2 regions of the Lactobacillus melliventris genome follow, and region 1 is predicted to be linked to the other one. Evidence: riboswitches for the same ligand, from Rfam matches in the RefSeq annotation. Region 1 holds a riboswitch; the other holds the start of a gene.
The links. Region 1 has a riboswitch for FMN ahead of ACFQ32_RS02140 (ECF transporter S component). Riboswitches for the same ligand answer to the same signal wherever they lie in the genome.

Region 1 (6,902 bases):
GCTACATTTCATTTGCTCCTGATTTTCGCAAAGCTAAATATGAAGCAAAGGCAGTACAAGAACTGGCCCAAAGTAATCCCCAAAAAAGAATTACGGCTGTTCCTGAATATATTGATCTGATTAAATATTTAAAAAAGGACTCAAAAATATGAGTGCTAATCTTACTTTGGAATTACCCAATTTTGAAGGCCCTTTAGATTTGTTGCTGCACTTAATTAAAGTACAGAAAATTGATATTTATGATATTCCGATAGCCCAAATTACCAGCCAATATTTAGCCTATTTACATCAAATGCAAAGTCTTAATTTGAAAATTGCCGGTGAATACTTTGTCATGTCATCATTGTTGTTACGCATAAAGTCTCAATCACTACTGCCGCAAAATGATTTCATAGAAAATGATGAGGAACAGGAAGATCCTAGGGATGAACTCGTACAGCAGCTTATTACCTATTCAATATTCAAAAAAATTTCGGTTTACTTTAAAAAGCGTAACGAAAAGGTTCCCATTACTGCTGCTAAAGAGGAAAGCGTGCCCCATAGTAAAAAGATTCAGCCGTTACCTCGAGGACAAATTACTTCCACCGAATTGGCTAATACGTTTATTTTAGTATTACAAAGAATGAAGATCAGACAGCCAGATATTGTTTCGGTTGAGGTGAAAGAGACCTCTGTTAAAGAGATGAGTACTTTTTTGCAAACCGAATTGGCAAAGTGCAAAAAGGTCAGTTTTTTTGCATGTTGTCAAAAAATGAAAACTTTATCTGATGTTATTGGTTTGTTTTTAGCATTGCTTGAACTTTGTAAAAAGCAAGAATTGCGGGTAACACAAAATAGAACATTTGGCGATCTGAACTTGGAAAGAATTGATAGCGATGATAACTAAAATTGCCCAGTTAGAGGCTCTATTGTATGTGGCCGGTGATAATGGCATTGAAAGCACTAATTTGTGTGAACTGCTGCAAATTGGCAAGCCTGCACTGCGCGAATTAACTAAAAGCTTGCAGGAAAAATTACAGCAAAATTCGGATTCAGGTCTGCAAATACAGCAGCTGAACGATTCTTATAAATTAACAACCCGGCCGGAAGTAAGCAAAACAATTGAAAACTTTTTTCAAAAAGATTTAACTAAAAGTCTTAGTCAGTCCGCTTTGGAAATATTAGCAATTGTTGCTTATAAGCAGCCTATTACTCGGATAGAAATTGATGAAATCAGAGGGGTAAATTCATCTGGTGCTTTACAAACATTAATTTGGCGGGGTCTTGTAAAGATAAATGGCAAAAAAGAGGCTCCGGGACACCCTAATTTATACGTGACCACTGACTATTTTTTGCAGTATTTTGGTTATCAAAGTTTAGCCGATTTGCCTCTAATTGAAGATTTTGAAGATGATAGTGTTAATGCCGAAGGTGAAATCGATTTATTTGCGGCTAAGGGTCAAGCAGATAAAAATATTGCTAAAACTCAAAAAGGAGAATCATAATGGTGTTAGAACGATTACAAAAAGTAATTGCTGAAGCTGGAATTGCTTCACGACGCAAGGCTGAAAAAATGATCACCGCAGGGCGGGTGACAGTTGATGGTAATGTAGTTACAAAATTAGGTACTAAGGTAGATACATTTAGTAATATTACCGTCGATGGTGAACCAATTGAGCGGGAAAGTTTGCACACATACCTTTTTTATAAACCGCGTGGTGTGGTATCGACTGCCAGCGATGACAAAGGCCGAAAAACCGTTGTTGATTACTTTAAAGAATTGCCCTACCGCTTGTACCCAATTGGCAGACTAGATTATGACACGTCAGGTTTACTCTTGATGACCAATGACGGAGAGCTTGCAAATTTATTGATGCATCCACGCAATAATGTAGCCAAAGTATATGTTGCTAAAATTACGGGTGTGCTTTCTCCTGCAGAAATCAGTCAGCTTACCCACGGAGTAAAAATTGATCGTCATAGATGTGCTCCGGCTAAAGTTAAAGTAATTAGAACTGACCGCAAAAAAAACAGCCAAATAGTACAGTTAACTATTCATGAGGGGCAGTATCATCAAGTAAAAAGAATGTTTAAGGCAGTTCATCATCAGGTTAAAAAATTAGCACGTGAAAGATATGCCTTTTTAACCCTGGATTCTCTGATTTCCGGAAGTTTTCGCGAATTATCCCATGAGGAAGTTGACAGATTAAAAGACGTAGATTAAGATGGTATTTGAAAATTAAATATTAAGTTTGTTGTCTTCATGGCAGGGTGAAAATCCCGACCGGCGGTGAGAGTCCGCGACCCACGAAAGTGGTGGAATCTATTGTGATACCGATAGTTAAAGTCTAGATGAAAGAAGACAGACTAAACTAAAAGCCAAGATCTTTAGCTTACTTTTACTCGGTCTGTTGCTAGAAGCAGCAGACCGAGTTTTTTTTGGAGGTAAGAATTTTGCAAAGAAAAGGCAGAAATAATTTGGTCAATATAGTAGCATATACTTTAATTGGAACAATTGCATATGTATTAATGCTTTTGGAAATACCATTGCCTGTCACCAGCTTTTTAAAATTTGATTTTTCTGATGTTGTAATTACTATTGGTACTTTTTTATTTGGTCCATTACCCGGCATTTTCATCGCGTTTGTGAGAATGCTAATTAATTTAATATATAAAGGTTTTGCGCTACCAAGTTTAGTGGGTCAATCTGCGGCCTTTTTAGCATCAATTTCATTTGCTTTGCCGTTTTATTATTTGACTAGAAATATCAATAAAGATGAAAAGAGTTTTACTAAAAAACATTTAAAACCAATCTTAGGTATAGTTCTTGGCATTATAGCGATGGCTTTTGTTTTGTCAGTTTTAAATGCTCTGGTTCTAACACCTTTTTATGCAGCAACTACGGTACCCAATTTGCCAGCTATTCATGGTTATTCAGGTCTATTGGCGTTTACTGAGAAAGTTTATTTGGGCAAATTGCTCCACATTCCATCAATGAGTGCCTATATTTTTGGCATTATTGTGCCGTTTAATTTATTAAAAGGGGCAATAAATGGTACGGTGGTTTACTTATTGTTTGAAACTGTTTTGAGAACAATCAAACCATTTGTCAGGAAAAACTTCAATTTAAAAAACTAAAATCAGAAATTGTGAAATCGGTCTATTAAATGACCGATTTTTTTATCCACTTAAATGGTAAATATGCTAAAATTAAACAAGTTAGGTAAGGAGGCTTTTTAAGATGACTAATAATCCTAAGGGACCATATCAACATTATAAACGTCCGCAAAAAACCAGAGTTGAAACATACAACTCTGTTTCTAAAGGTTGGATTGTACTCATTGTTTTACTTATAATGATACTAATTGGCCTTGTTCCAGTAGTACATCATTTAGCAGCGAATAATAATTCAAGTAATAAAATAGTTGAAGTACGCAAAACTCATAAAAAAGCTGCCAAAAAAGCAAACGTTAAAGCTTCTCCTGCAAAAAACAAACTTGTCGAAAATAAAACTAAGAGCAAACCGAAGGCAAAACCCAAACCTAAGGTTAAGCATAAAAAGAAACACGTGAAAACTAAACAATATATAGTTCAAAGTGGAGATTCTTTAAGTAGTATTGCTCGTCGTTTTAAAATTTCTGTTGGTCAGTTAGCTGAGTTAAATCAACTTGATCCTAACAGTCAGGTGGATATCGGACAAGTACTGCGTATCAAATAACTTAGAAAGGATAGGGACTGCAGTCCCTTTTTTATTGAATGCAAGTAGCAATTGATGGACCAGCTTCAGCTGGAAAAAGTACAGTAGCAAAGATAATAGCTCAAAAATTGAACTTTACGTATATTGATACGGGAGCAATGTACCGTGCTTCTACCTGGTTAGCACGTGAACACAAACTTAGTTATAGTGATGAAAAAGGCATATTGGCTGCTATTGACAAAGAAAAAATTGAACTGAAAAGCGAAAATGGCCAACAAAAAGTTTTTGCCGGCGATAAGGATATATCTCAAGATATACGTACACCGGATATTTCTGCTCACGTTTCTCAAGTATCAGCTTTGGCAGGTATCAGAACTAAAATGGTCAGTTTGCAAAGACAAATGGCCGGTCAGATGAATGTAGTGATGGATGGTCGTGATATTGGGACCACGGTTTTGCCTGCAGCTGACGTTAAAATCTTTTTAATTGCGTCTGCTCATTCTCGAGCCCAAAGAAGAATGCTTGATTTTAAAGAAAGAGGAATTAAAACTAACCAGTCCCTTGAAGAAATTGAACAAGACATAGCGGAAAGGGATTATAAAGATTCGCATCGTAAAATTTCACCATTAAAAAAGGCACTTGATGCTATTGAAATAGACACAACTTCTATGACTATAGACCAGGTAGTTAATGCAATCTTATCTGAAATTAAAAAAAGTCAAAAAAACTATAAAAAAAGGGTATAAAACAGTAGAAAAATATCAAACTTTCATTTAGAATTAGAGTATGATATTGGGAGGTAAATAATGTCAGAAAACAGTAATCAATTTTTAGATGCATTAAAGCAAATGCAAGGAGTTGAGGTCGGAGATATTGTAGATGTTGAAGTCTTAGACGTTGAAGAAGGTCAAATCGATGTTGGTGTTGAAAATGCCGGTATTGAAGGTGTAATTCCTCGTCGTGAATACACTTCAGATCGCAACGTTGACCTACGTGAAGCAGTTAAACCAGGCGATAAGCTCAAAGCTTTAGTTTTAAGAAAAGCCGGCGGAGACAAAGAGAATGGTGAATTCTTCTTCTCAGTTACCCGCTTGAAGGAAAGAGAAGCATACGATGAACTGCAAAAAGATTTTGAAGCCGGAAAGACAATTGAAGGCACAGTTACTTCTTCAGTTCGTGGTGGTTTGTTAGTAGATGTAGGCACTAGAGGATTTTTGCCTGCGTCATTAATTTCTAACCGTTATGTTTCGGATCTTAAGCCATTTATCGGCAAAACCATGAAACTTAAAATTACTGAAATTGATCCAAGTAAGAACCGCTTAATCCTTTCTCACAAAGATTTAATTGAAGAAGAACGTGAAGAAGCTTTTGACAAGGTTGCATCACAGTTAGTTGTGGGTGATGTTGTTGAAGGCAAGGTTTCCCGTTTAACTAATTTTGGAGCTTTTGTTGATGTTGGCGGTGTTGATGGTTTAGTCCACATTTCCGAGATCTCATACAAACATGTTGATAAGCCAAGCGATGTTTTAAAGGCTGGTCAAGATGTCAAAGTTAAAGTAATTGGTATTGATGATGATAGACATCGCATCTCCCTTTCAATTAAGCAAACTGAACCTTCTCCTTTTGAACAAGCTACAGCTGACTTACACGAAGGCGATGTGTTTGAAGGCGAAGTTAAATCTTTAACTAACTTCGGTGCTTTTGTTGAAGTAGCTGATAATATTCAAGGTTTAGTTCACGTTTCTGAAATATCATATAAACACGTAGACAAGCCAAGTGATGTTTTAAAGGTTGGTCAAAAAGTTAAAGTCAAGGTCTTAAACATTGACCCTGGTGAGCACCGCATTTCACTTTCAATGAAGGCTGCTGAGCCCAAGAACTCTGAAAATGAAGGCAATCGTTCACACAGTTCATATAACCGCAATTCAGTAAATAAAAAATATATGAACAATGATGACAGCGGCTTTGCTTTAGGTGACATCATAGGTGACCAATTAAAAGATCGTCGTTAATTTAATAAAAAAGCCGACTCTTAAGTCGGTTTTTTTATTTGTAAAAGGAGGCTGAAAAATGGTTTTACCCGTAGTTGCAATTGTAGGACAGCCTAATGTTGGTAAATCAACGCTTTTCAACCGGATTATTAATCAACGGTTAGCAATAGTTGAAGATAAACCTGGCGTGACTAGAGACCGTAATTATGCGCAAGCTGAATGGTTGGGGCACAAATTTGATTTGATTGATACTGGTGGAATAACTTGGGAAAATAGTAATATTGAAGAAGAAATAAGAGCCCAAGCTGAAATAGCAATTGAAGAAGCTGATGTAATCATCTTTTTAACTAATGTCGCTAATCATGTAACAAATCTTGATGAGCGCATTGCCCAAATGCTTTATCAAACTAAGAAGCCAGTGATTTTAGCTGTAAATAAAGCTGATAATCCAGAGCAGCGGATGGACATTTATGATTTTTATAGCTTAGGTTTTGGCGATCCTATTCCTGTTTCAAGCGTGCATGGCACGGGTATTGGAGATTTGCTGGATCAAATAGTGCAAAGTTTGCCTAAAGACTTGGAGCAAAATGAGAAGGAGCAAATTTCTTTTAGTGTAATAGGTCGGCCTAATGTAGGAAAATCATCAATTGTCAACCGCCTTGTCGGTGAAAATCGTGTAATTGTTAATAACGAAGAGGGAACGACCCGTGATGCAGTTGATACCCCTTTTGAAACAGATGGTACTAAATTTAGAATTGTTGATACAGCTGGTATAAGGCGCCGGGGAAAAGTTTACGAAAAGACTGAAAAATACTCAGTAATGAGAGCAATGGGTGCAATTGAGCATTCTGATGTAGTCTGCCTAGTACTTGATGCCAGCACAGGCATTAGAGAGCAGGACAAGCATGTTGCTGGATATGCCCACGATGCTGGAAGAGGAATTATTATTGTTGTCAATAAATGGGATTTGCCTAAAAAAACAAGTAACAGTGGCAAGGATTTTGAACAAATTATTCGTTCAGAATTTCAGTGCCTAGATTATGCTCCTATTTTGTTTGTTTCTGCAAAAACGGGGCAGAATCTGGCTAAAATTCCGGAGATGGTTCGAAGAGTTTCTCATAATCAACAACAAAGAATTAAATCCAGCGTTTTAAATGATCTCTTACTAGAAACAAGTAAGTTAGTTCCGACGCCTATGATTAAAGGAAAAAGATTACGAGTTTACTACATGACGC
Region 2 (6,902 bases), on a different contig from region 1:
TTTTTGTATATTCGTGTTAAAGCACTAGCAAAAATCCAAAAAATAGGTTGAGGATCTATTGATTGAACTTGTAAATTTTCGTTAACAGTAGAAACTGTCGGAAGTATAAAATTCAAACTAATATCTTTTAATATATTAAGATTCGGATTCATAGTTACTATTGTAAGTAAAATATTCTCTTGCTTACATTTTTTATATATTTTTTTATATTGTTTCAAAGAACCTGAAACTGAAAAAACAATAACTAAATCACCCTTTTTTAAGGATTGATCAACATGATTAATCATTGATACATCATCATAAATAATAGGAGTTTTACCGAGTGTAAGAAACATAAATTTTAGGTAATCAGTAACTAATCCTGTATATCCATAACCAATAAAAAATGTTCGCTTAGCATCGTGTATTTCTTTTGCAAGCTGAATTATTTTTTCATTATTTGAATTAGTAGGAATTTTACTTATAGATTTGCAGAATCCGTTTGTTACTTTTGAAAGTTCATTACTACTGTCGCTAGCTTCTTCTTTAGATGCATTATTTTGAAGATATAATTTTGTCTGAAAAGAGAATTCGCTATAACCGGAAAGACCTATTCTTTTAGCTAATCGAACAAGAGTTGTAGTAGATGTTCCGTAGATAAATGCTGCTTCTTTGGCAGAAGAAGACGCTAATGGCTTAAGATTTTTTAATATCTTTTCTGTTGCTTCTCTTTCTTTAGTGGACATTTTGGAATGAAAAGTTTCTAATTGATTGACTATATCCATAACAACCTCACTTTTTTAATTATATATGAAATATATTTCATTTTAAAAATAATATTGAAATATATTTCATAATAGCTTACAATTGAATTGAAGAAACAAATTTTATGTAAGGAGGAAATCTGAATGACTGATTCAAAAAAACAAAATATAGTCATAACTTGGGTACAACAAAAAGTTGCTCCTATTGCAGGTAAAATTTCTAATGAAAAGTATTTGGCTGCTATAAGAGATGGTATGACTGCAATAATTCCTGTTACTATTATTGGTGGTATAGCAGCTATAATTAGTTCGCCACCAGTGCCGAATGCAGTTAAAGCTACAAACTTTATATCTTCATTTTTGATAAGTTGGAGAAATTGGGCAACTGTAAATGCTGCAATTCTTACTATACCTTATAACTTAACCATGGGTCTACTTGGTCTATATACAGTAATTGCCATTGCTTACTATTTAACACAATACTATAAGATGAATCTGATTACTAATGAAATAACAGCTATTTTAGCATTTTTAATAATTGCATCTCCACCAATTGCTATCAAAAATATAATCTATTTGCCAGCAAAAAATTTAGGTGCAGTGGGAATGTTTGCTGGAATTGTGGTTGCTATAATTACAGTTGAAGTAAACCGCTTATTTATTTCAAACCATATTTCAATCAAGCTTCCATCTAGTGTTCCACCAAATGTTGCAGCTCCTTTTGAGGTGCTATTACCTATGCTAGTTATAACATTTGTCTTGTTCATTTTAAATAATTGGTGTGTAAACTTCACGCATAATGATATTGCTTCAGTTATATATTTATTGTTTACGCCATTTACTAATTTAACCGGGTCTTTGCCAGTAGTATTATTAATAGCATTTACTGCAACTACTCTTTGGTTTTTTGGGATTCACGGCAATAACATGCTTGGAGCAATAGTTACACCTATAACTACATTAAATGTAGCTTTGAATTTAAAACAATATAATGCTGGTCAGCCAATGACACATATTTTTGCTGGTTCATTTTATTCCGTATTTGGTGGATGGATTACATATACGGCATTTATAATTGCAATGATTTTGTTTGCAAAATCTGTGAGATTAAAAACGTTGTGGAAAATAGGTTTACCAGGTAATTTATTTAATATTAATGAACCGTTGATTTTCGGTATTCCGACCGTTTTAAATTTATATTTTTATATTCCAATTGTGATTTCAGAAATAATTAACTTAACAATTGCATATTTATTGATGCAATATAATATTTTGGGAAAGTTTTACGTTATGGTTCCCTGGTCAACCCCTGGTTTTATTCAGGTCTTTTTGGCCTCAATGGACTGGAAAAACTGTATATTATGGATAGGTCTATTAATATTAGATATATTTATTTGTACTCCATTTTTGAAGTTATATGACAGAGAATTAATTAAAGAGGAAAGTATACAAAATAAGTAGAAAAGGAAGTTGCTTTAATGAAAATAAGAGAAGTTATTGATCATCTTATTTCATATGAACGCGGAGTTTGGCCTCAAAACCCAACTGAACCTTTAGGACATGATACTACAAGGGATAGGATTCTTTATGGAGAAAAACATATAGATGATGAATGCTATGGTATTGTAACAACTTGCTGGGCTACGGCTAACGTAATTGAAGAAGCCCATAAAAGAGGAGCAAACTTGATAATTGCTCACGAAGCCTTGTTTTGGAATCATGGTGATAAACAAAAATGGCTAAAGGATAGTGATAATAAAACTTTTTTAGCAAAAATAAAATTATTAGATAAGTATAAAATCGTTGTAAGAAGAGACCACGATCATTTGCATTCTGGCATACCAAAGCCAGGTGAGCCTAGTGAATGGGTAGACGGTATTTTTTATGGTTTTGCTAAAGAACTAGGCTGGGAGAAATACTTGCATCCAAATTTAGGAATACCATTATTTATTGACTTGCCTAATCCTATGACAGCTGAAGAAATCGGGTTACATTTAATCTATAAGCTAAATTTAAATGGGTGTAGGATTGAGGGAAATCCTAAAACTAGATGTAAAAAATTAATGATCCCTCAGCACAATCTTGGAGAAGCTAAAAAGTGTATAGAAGAGATTGATAAAACAGATATAGACTGTTTATTGACCATGGAAATGATTGATTTTACATTAGCTGAATATATTCGTGATAGCAGTATGGTGGGCTTGAATAAATGTATTGTACAAGTTGGTCATTTTAATACTGAAGAAGCTGGTATGAAGTATATGGTTCATTGGTTACCAAATGCGATTGAGACGCAGAAAATACCTATAAGTTTTGTTCAATCAGGTGATATGTATCACTATATTGCTGAGAATTAGAGACCTGTTATGAATCAAAATTATTTAATTAAAAAGATATAAAAATAAATTGCTATTGCCGACATAGGATATCTATATTATACTGGAATAAGTTGAATACGGTTTCTTCGGGGCAGGGTGCAATTCCCTACCGACGGTGACAATTAATAATTGAAGTCCGTGACCCGCGTTTTGCGGTGGAACTAGTGTGAGTCTAGTACCGACAGTTAAAGTCTGGATGGGAGAAGAACAAACAAGATTAGACAGAAAACTCGCGTCGTTATTAAACTTCGCTGAAATCTTATTTGATGAATATAAAATAAGCCTCGTTGATTGAATCAACGAGGTTTTTAATGCTTAGGAAGTGAAATTAGTGCAGGATAAGGATTATATGCAAATGGCAGTTCAAGAAGCATTGAAAGCTCAGGGAATGACTTGGACAAATCCTTTAGTTGGTGCAGTTTTGGTTAAAGACAATCAGGTTCTAGCGACCGGCTACCACCATCAATTTGGTAAGGAACACGCAGAAGCGAATACACTCTCACACTTAGCTGATCCCCAGCAGGCACAAGGTGCAACTTTGTATGTCACGCTAGAGCCTTGCAGCCATTACGGTAAACAACCTCCTTGCTGCAAAAAGGTCGCTGAGGCCGGAATAAAAAAAGTTGTTATTGGTCAGGTTGATCCTCATCAAATTGTAGCTGGCAAGGGTATTGAATATCTAGAAAGCCATGGGGTGCAAACTGAGATAATCGGTGGTACAGAAAATTTAAACGTTGCTTATAACTTTTTTTATCACAAAAAGAGGCCTTTTGTGACGCTTAAATATGCAATGTCCATTGATGGCAAAATTAATGCTGCAGGTAAAAGAAGAACAATTTTGACTGGGGATGCAGCTCAGGTGGATGTGCAAAAGTTGCGTTTGCACAACCAAGCAATTTTAATTGGGGCAAATACTTTGCGAATAGACAATCCACTTTTAACGGTCAGAATTAAGAATTTACCCAAGCCGCCTATTCGAATAGTGCTTACTAAAGATGCTAATCAATTAGACTTTAACAGTCGCATGTTTAAGACACAAGGCGAAATTTGGCTATTAAGTAGAACTAAACTGACACAAAAAGTAGCTGAAAATGTTCGCTGCTTTACTGCTGCTAAATGGACACCTTCAAAAATTGTGCAGTTTTTAGCCGCACATGAAATTCAATCATTATTAGTTGAGGGTGGCAGCAATGTCCAGAGCCAGTTTGTAGCAGCGGACTTGGCTGACGAAATAGTGACATACATTGCTCCTTTAGTTTTAGGCGGTACCGCATTACCTGCTGTGTTTGGCCAGGCTTTAGCAGAAAAAAGTGATTATCAACTTTTAGACGTTAAAAAATTCAATCAAGATGTCAGAATTCGCGTGAGGAGAAAAGAATGTTTACAGGAATAATTCAAACTACGGGAACGATAACCCGTTTGGAAATTAGTGAGCAACATGCAAGACTAGGTATTTGCGCTCCTAAATTAGTGCAAAAAGATTTGCCTTTAGGGGCAAGCATTGCCGTTAATGGTATTTGTTTAACCGTTACCGCTTGGAGCGATAATGACTTTGCAGTAGACGTGATGCCGGAAACAATGAAACGGACTAATTTGGGCAATTTGCAAAAAGGCAGTTTGGTAAATTTAGAGCCTTCATTGTCTTTAAACGGTAAGCTTGATGGTCATATTGTTGCGGGTCATGTTGATACTACAGCTGAACTGGTAATAAGAAACGAAAATGAGAATTCCATAGAATTAGAATTTGCAGTACCACATAAGTATGCCCCCTTTATTGTTGAAAAAGGGTCAATCGCCATTGATGGTATTAGTTTAACCGTAACAATGGCGCAAAATGATCATTTCGGAGTGAGCTTAATACCTTATACCATACAAAATACTACTTTGGCCCACTACCAAGTGCATGACAAAGTCAATATTGAAGTGGATATGATTGGTCGGTACGCTGTCAAACAAATTCAAGCTTGGAAAAAGGAATTTTAATGGAGGAAAAAATGACAGAACAACTGAATGAAAAAATGCAAAAGGTGTTACAACATATGCTGACAGGTGGGTTGGTCATTGTGGCTGATTCACCGCAGCGTGAGTCTGAAGGGGATATGATTGGTCTGGCTGAAAAGGTAACGCCTCAATCAGTTAATATGATGATTACTAAGGCGCGCGGACTATTATGTGTGCCGATGAGTAAGGCATACGCTGACCGCTTGCAACTAAAACCAATTGAAACTGGTTCGAACGATACTTTTGGCACGGCTTTTACCCTTAGTGTTGACTCCACTGAAACCACTACGGGAATTTCAGCTTTTGACCGTGCTAAAACTATTAAAAAACTGGCTGATCCTAATAGCCAGTGGGCTGATTTTTATCATCCAGGTCATGTTTTTCCCTTGGTAGCTAAAAAAGGCGGTGTACTAGAACGGACAGGTCATACTGAAGCTGCTTTGGATCTGGCCAGATTGGCAGGAGTTGCACCTGTAGGCTTTATTTGCGAGTGCATTAAAAAAGACGGAACGATGGCCAGACGTAAAGACCTAAAGGCTTTAGCAGAAGGACTTGGTATTCCTTATTTGACCATTGAAGAGTTAATTGCATACCGCAAGAATCAGGCAAACAAAGATTTAGGGATTGAATCTTTTACCAAGGTTGACTTTCCGACTAAACACGGTCATTTCCAGCTTGAAGGCTTCAGGGATAAAAAGCATCCTGAAAAGCAACCGACTTTGTTAATTAGTAAGGGTGAAGTAAAAAAAGGTGCGCCTCTTTTATTGCGGCTTCACAGTGAATGTTTGACTGGGGATGTTTTTGGTTCTAAACGCTGTGATTGTGGCGCCCAGCTTGCCGCAGCTTTGACAAAAATTGAGCAAAATGGATCAGGAGCAGTTTTATACTTGCGTCAAGAAGGTCGGGGAATTGGTCTAGAAAACAAGTTACGAGCTTATAAGCTGCAAGATGAAGGTATGAATACAGTTGAAGCTAACCAGCATCTTGGCTTGCCGGTTGACGCACGCCGTTATAATGTTGCTGCTGAAATTTTAAGGCAAAAAGGCGTGAGCGAAGTTGAATTAATGACCAATAATCCGGATAAAGTAACGCAATTAGAAAATTATGGCATTAAAGTTGTCAAAAGAATACCTGTTGAAGTAGGCATGACCGCAGAAAATAAGAATTACTTGGCAACTAAAAAGCATGAAATGAATCATATTTTAAACGAGGTAGATTAACATGAAAGAAATTATTGGCAACATTGCCCAGGGACAGGATAAAAAGATTGGTATTGTCGTTGCTCAGTTTAATGGTGTGGTAACTGACCGCCTACTTTCTGGAGCAGTGTCACAATTGAAAAAATCAGGAGTGAAAGATGAAAATATTGTGCTTGTGAAAGTACCCGGTGCCTTTGAAATTGCTCGTACAGTCAACTGCCTGGCAAAGAGTGGCAAGGTTGATGGCATTATTGCATTAGGAGCTGTAATTAGAGGTGAAACGGCTCACTTTACGTATGTTTGTGAAGGTACTACTTCTCAGCTAGCTGCCGCATCAGCTAATGGCTCAGTTCCAGTCATGTTTGGTGTACTTATGACCGATACGGTCGCACAAGCAACCGATCGTGCCGGTGGTAAGTCAGGCAATAAAGGAGCTGAGTGTGCCACGGATGTCTTAGAAGTATTAAATATAGAAGAGCAAATAAAGCAACTATAATTTATTAAGTACATCTCCTTAATAAAGAAATAGCAAGTCATTTTTAGAAATAGAAGTGGCTTGTTTTTGGTCTTAGTAGTTTTAG

Region 2: it holds a riboswitch for FMN, as region 1 does, so the genes downstream of both, ribD (bifunctional diaminohydroxyphosphoribosylaminopyrimidine deaminase/5-amino-6-(5-phosphoribosylamino)uracil reductase RibD) here and ACFQ32_RS02140 (ECF transporter S component) in region 1, are expected to answer to the same signal.

Annotation. Positions count from the first base shown of each region.
Region 1 is NZ_JBHTMT010000001.1:417,843-424,744, reverse strand. Features, by position in the region: gene ACFQ32_RS02160 (hypothetical protein) at 1-152, shown strand, start outside; gene ACFQ32_RS02155 (segregation and condensation protein A) at 149-886, shown strand; gene scpB (SMC-Scp complex subunit ScpB) at 876-1,484, shown strand; gene ACFQ32_RS02145 (pseudouridine synthase) at 1,487-2,203, shown strand; FMN riboswitch at 2,233-2,347, shown strand; gene ACFQ32_RS02140 (ECF transporter S component) at 2,431-3,117, shown strand; gene ACFQ32_RS02135 (LysM peptidoglycan-binding domain-containing protein) at 3,221-3,697, shown strand; gene cmk ((d)CMP kinase) at 3,736-4,422, shown strand; gene rpsA (30S ribosomal protein S1) at 4,483-5,688, shown strand; gene der (ribosome biogenesis GTPase Der) at 5,747-6,902, shown strand, end outside.
Region 2 is NZ_JBHTMT010000006.1:68,743-75,644, forward strand. Features, by position in the region: gene ACFQ32_RS07580 (MurR/RpiR family transcriptional regulator) at 1-764, opposite strand, end outside; gene ACFQ32_RS07585 (PTS sugar transporter subunit IIC) at 888-2,204, shown strand; gene ACFQ32_RS07590 (Nif3-like dinuclear metal center hexameric protein) at 2,222-3,100, shown strand; FMN riboswitch at 3,200-3,333, shown strand; gene ribD (bifunctional diaminohydroxyphosphoribosylaminopyrimidine deaminase/5-amino-6-(5-phosphoribosylamino)uracil reductase RibD) at 3,453-4,514, shown strand; gene ACFQ32_RS07600 (riboflavin synthase) at 4,499-5,104, shown strand; gene ACFQ32_RS07605 (bifunctional 3,4-dihydroxy-2-butanone-4-phosphate synthase/GTP cyclohydrolase II) at 5,116-6,342, shown strand; gene ribH (6,7-dimethyl-8-ribityllumazine synthase) at 6,344-6,817, shown strand.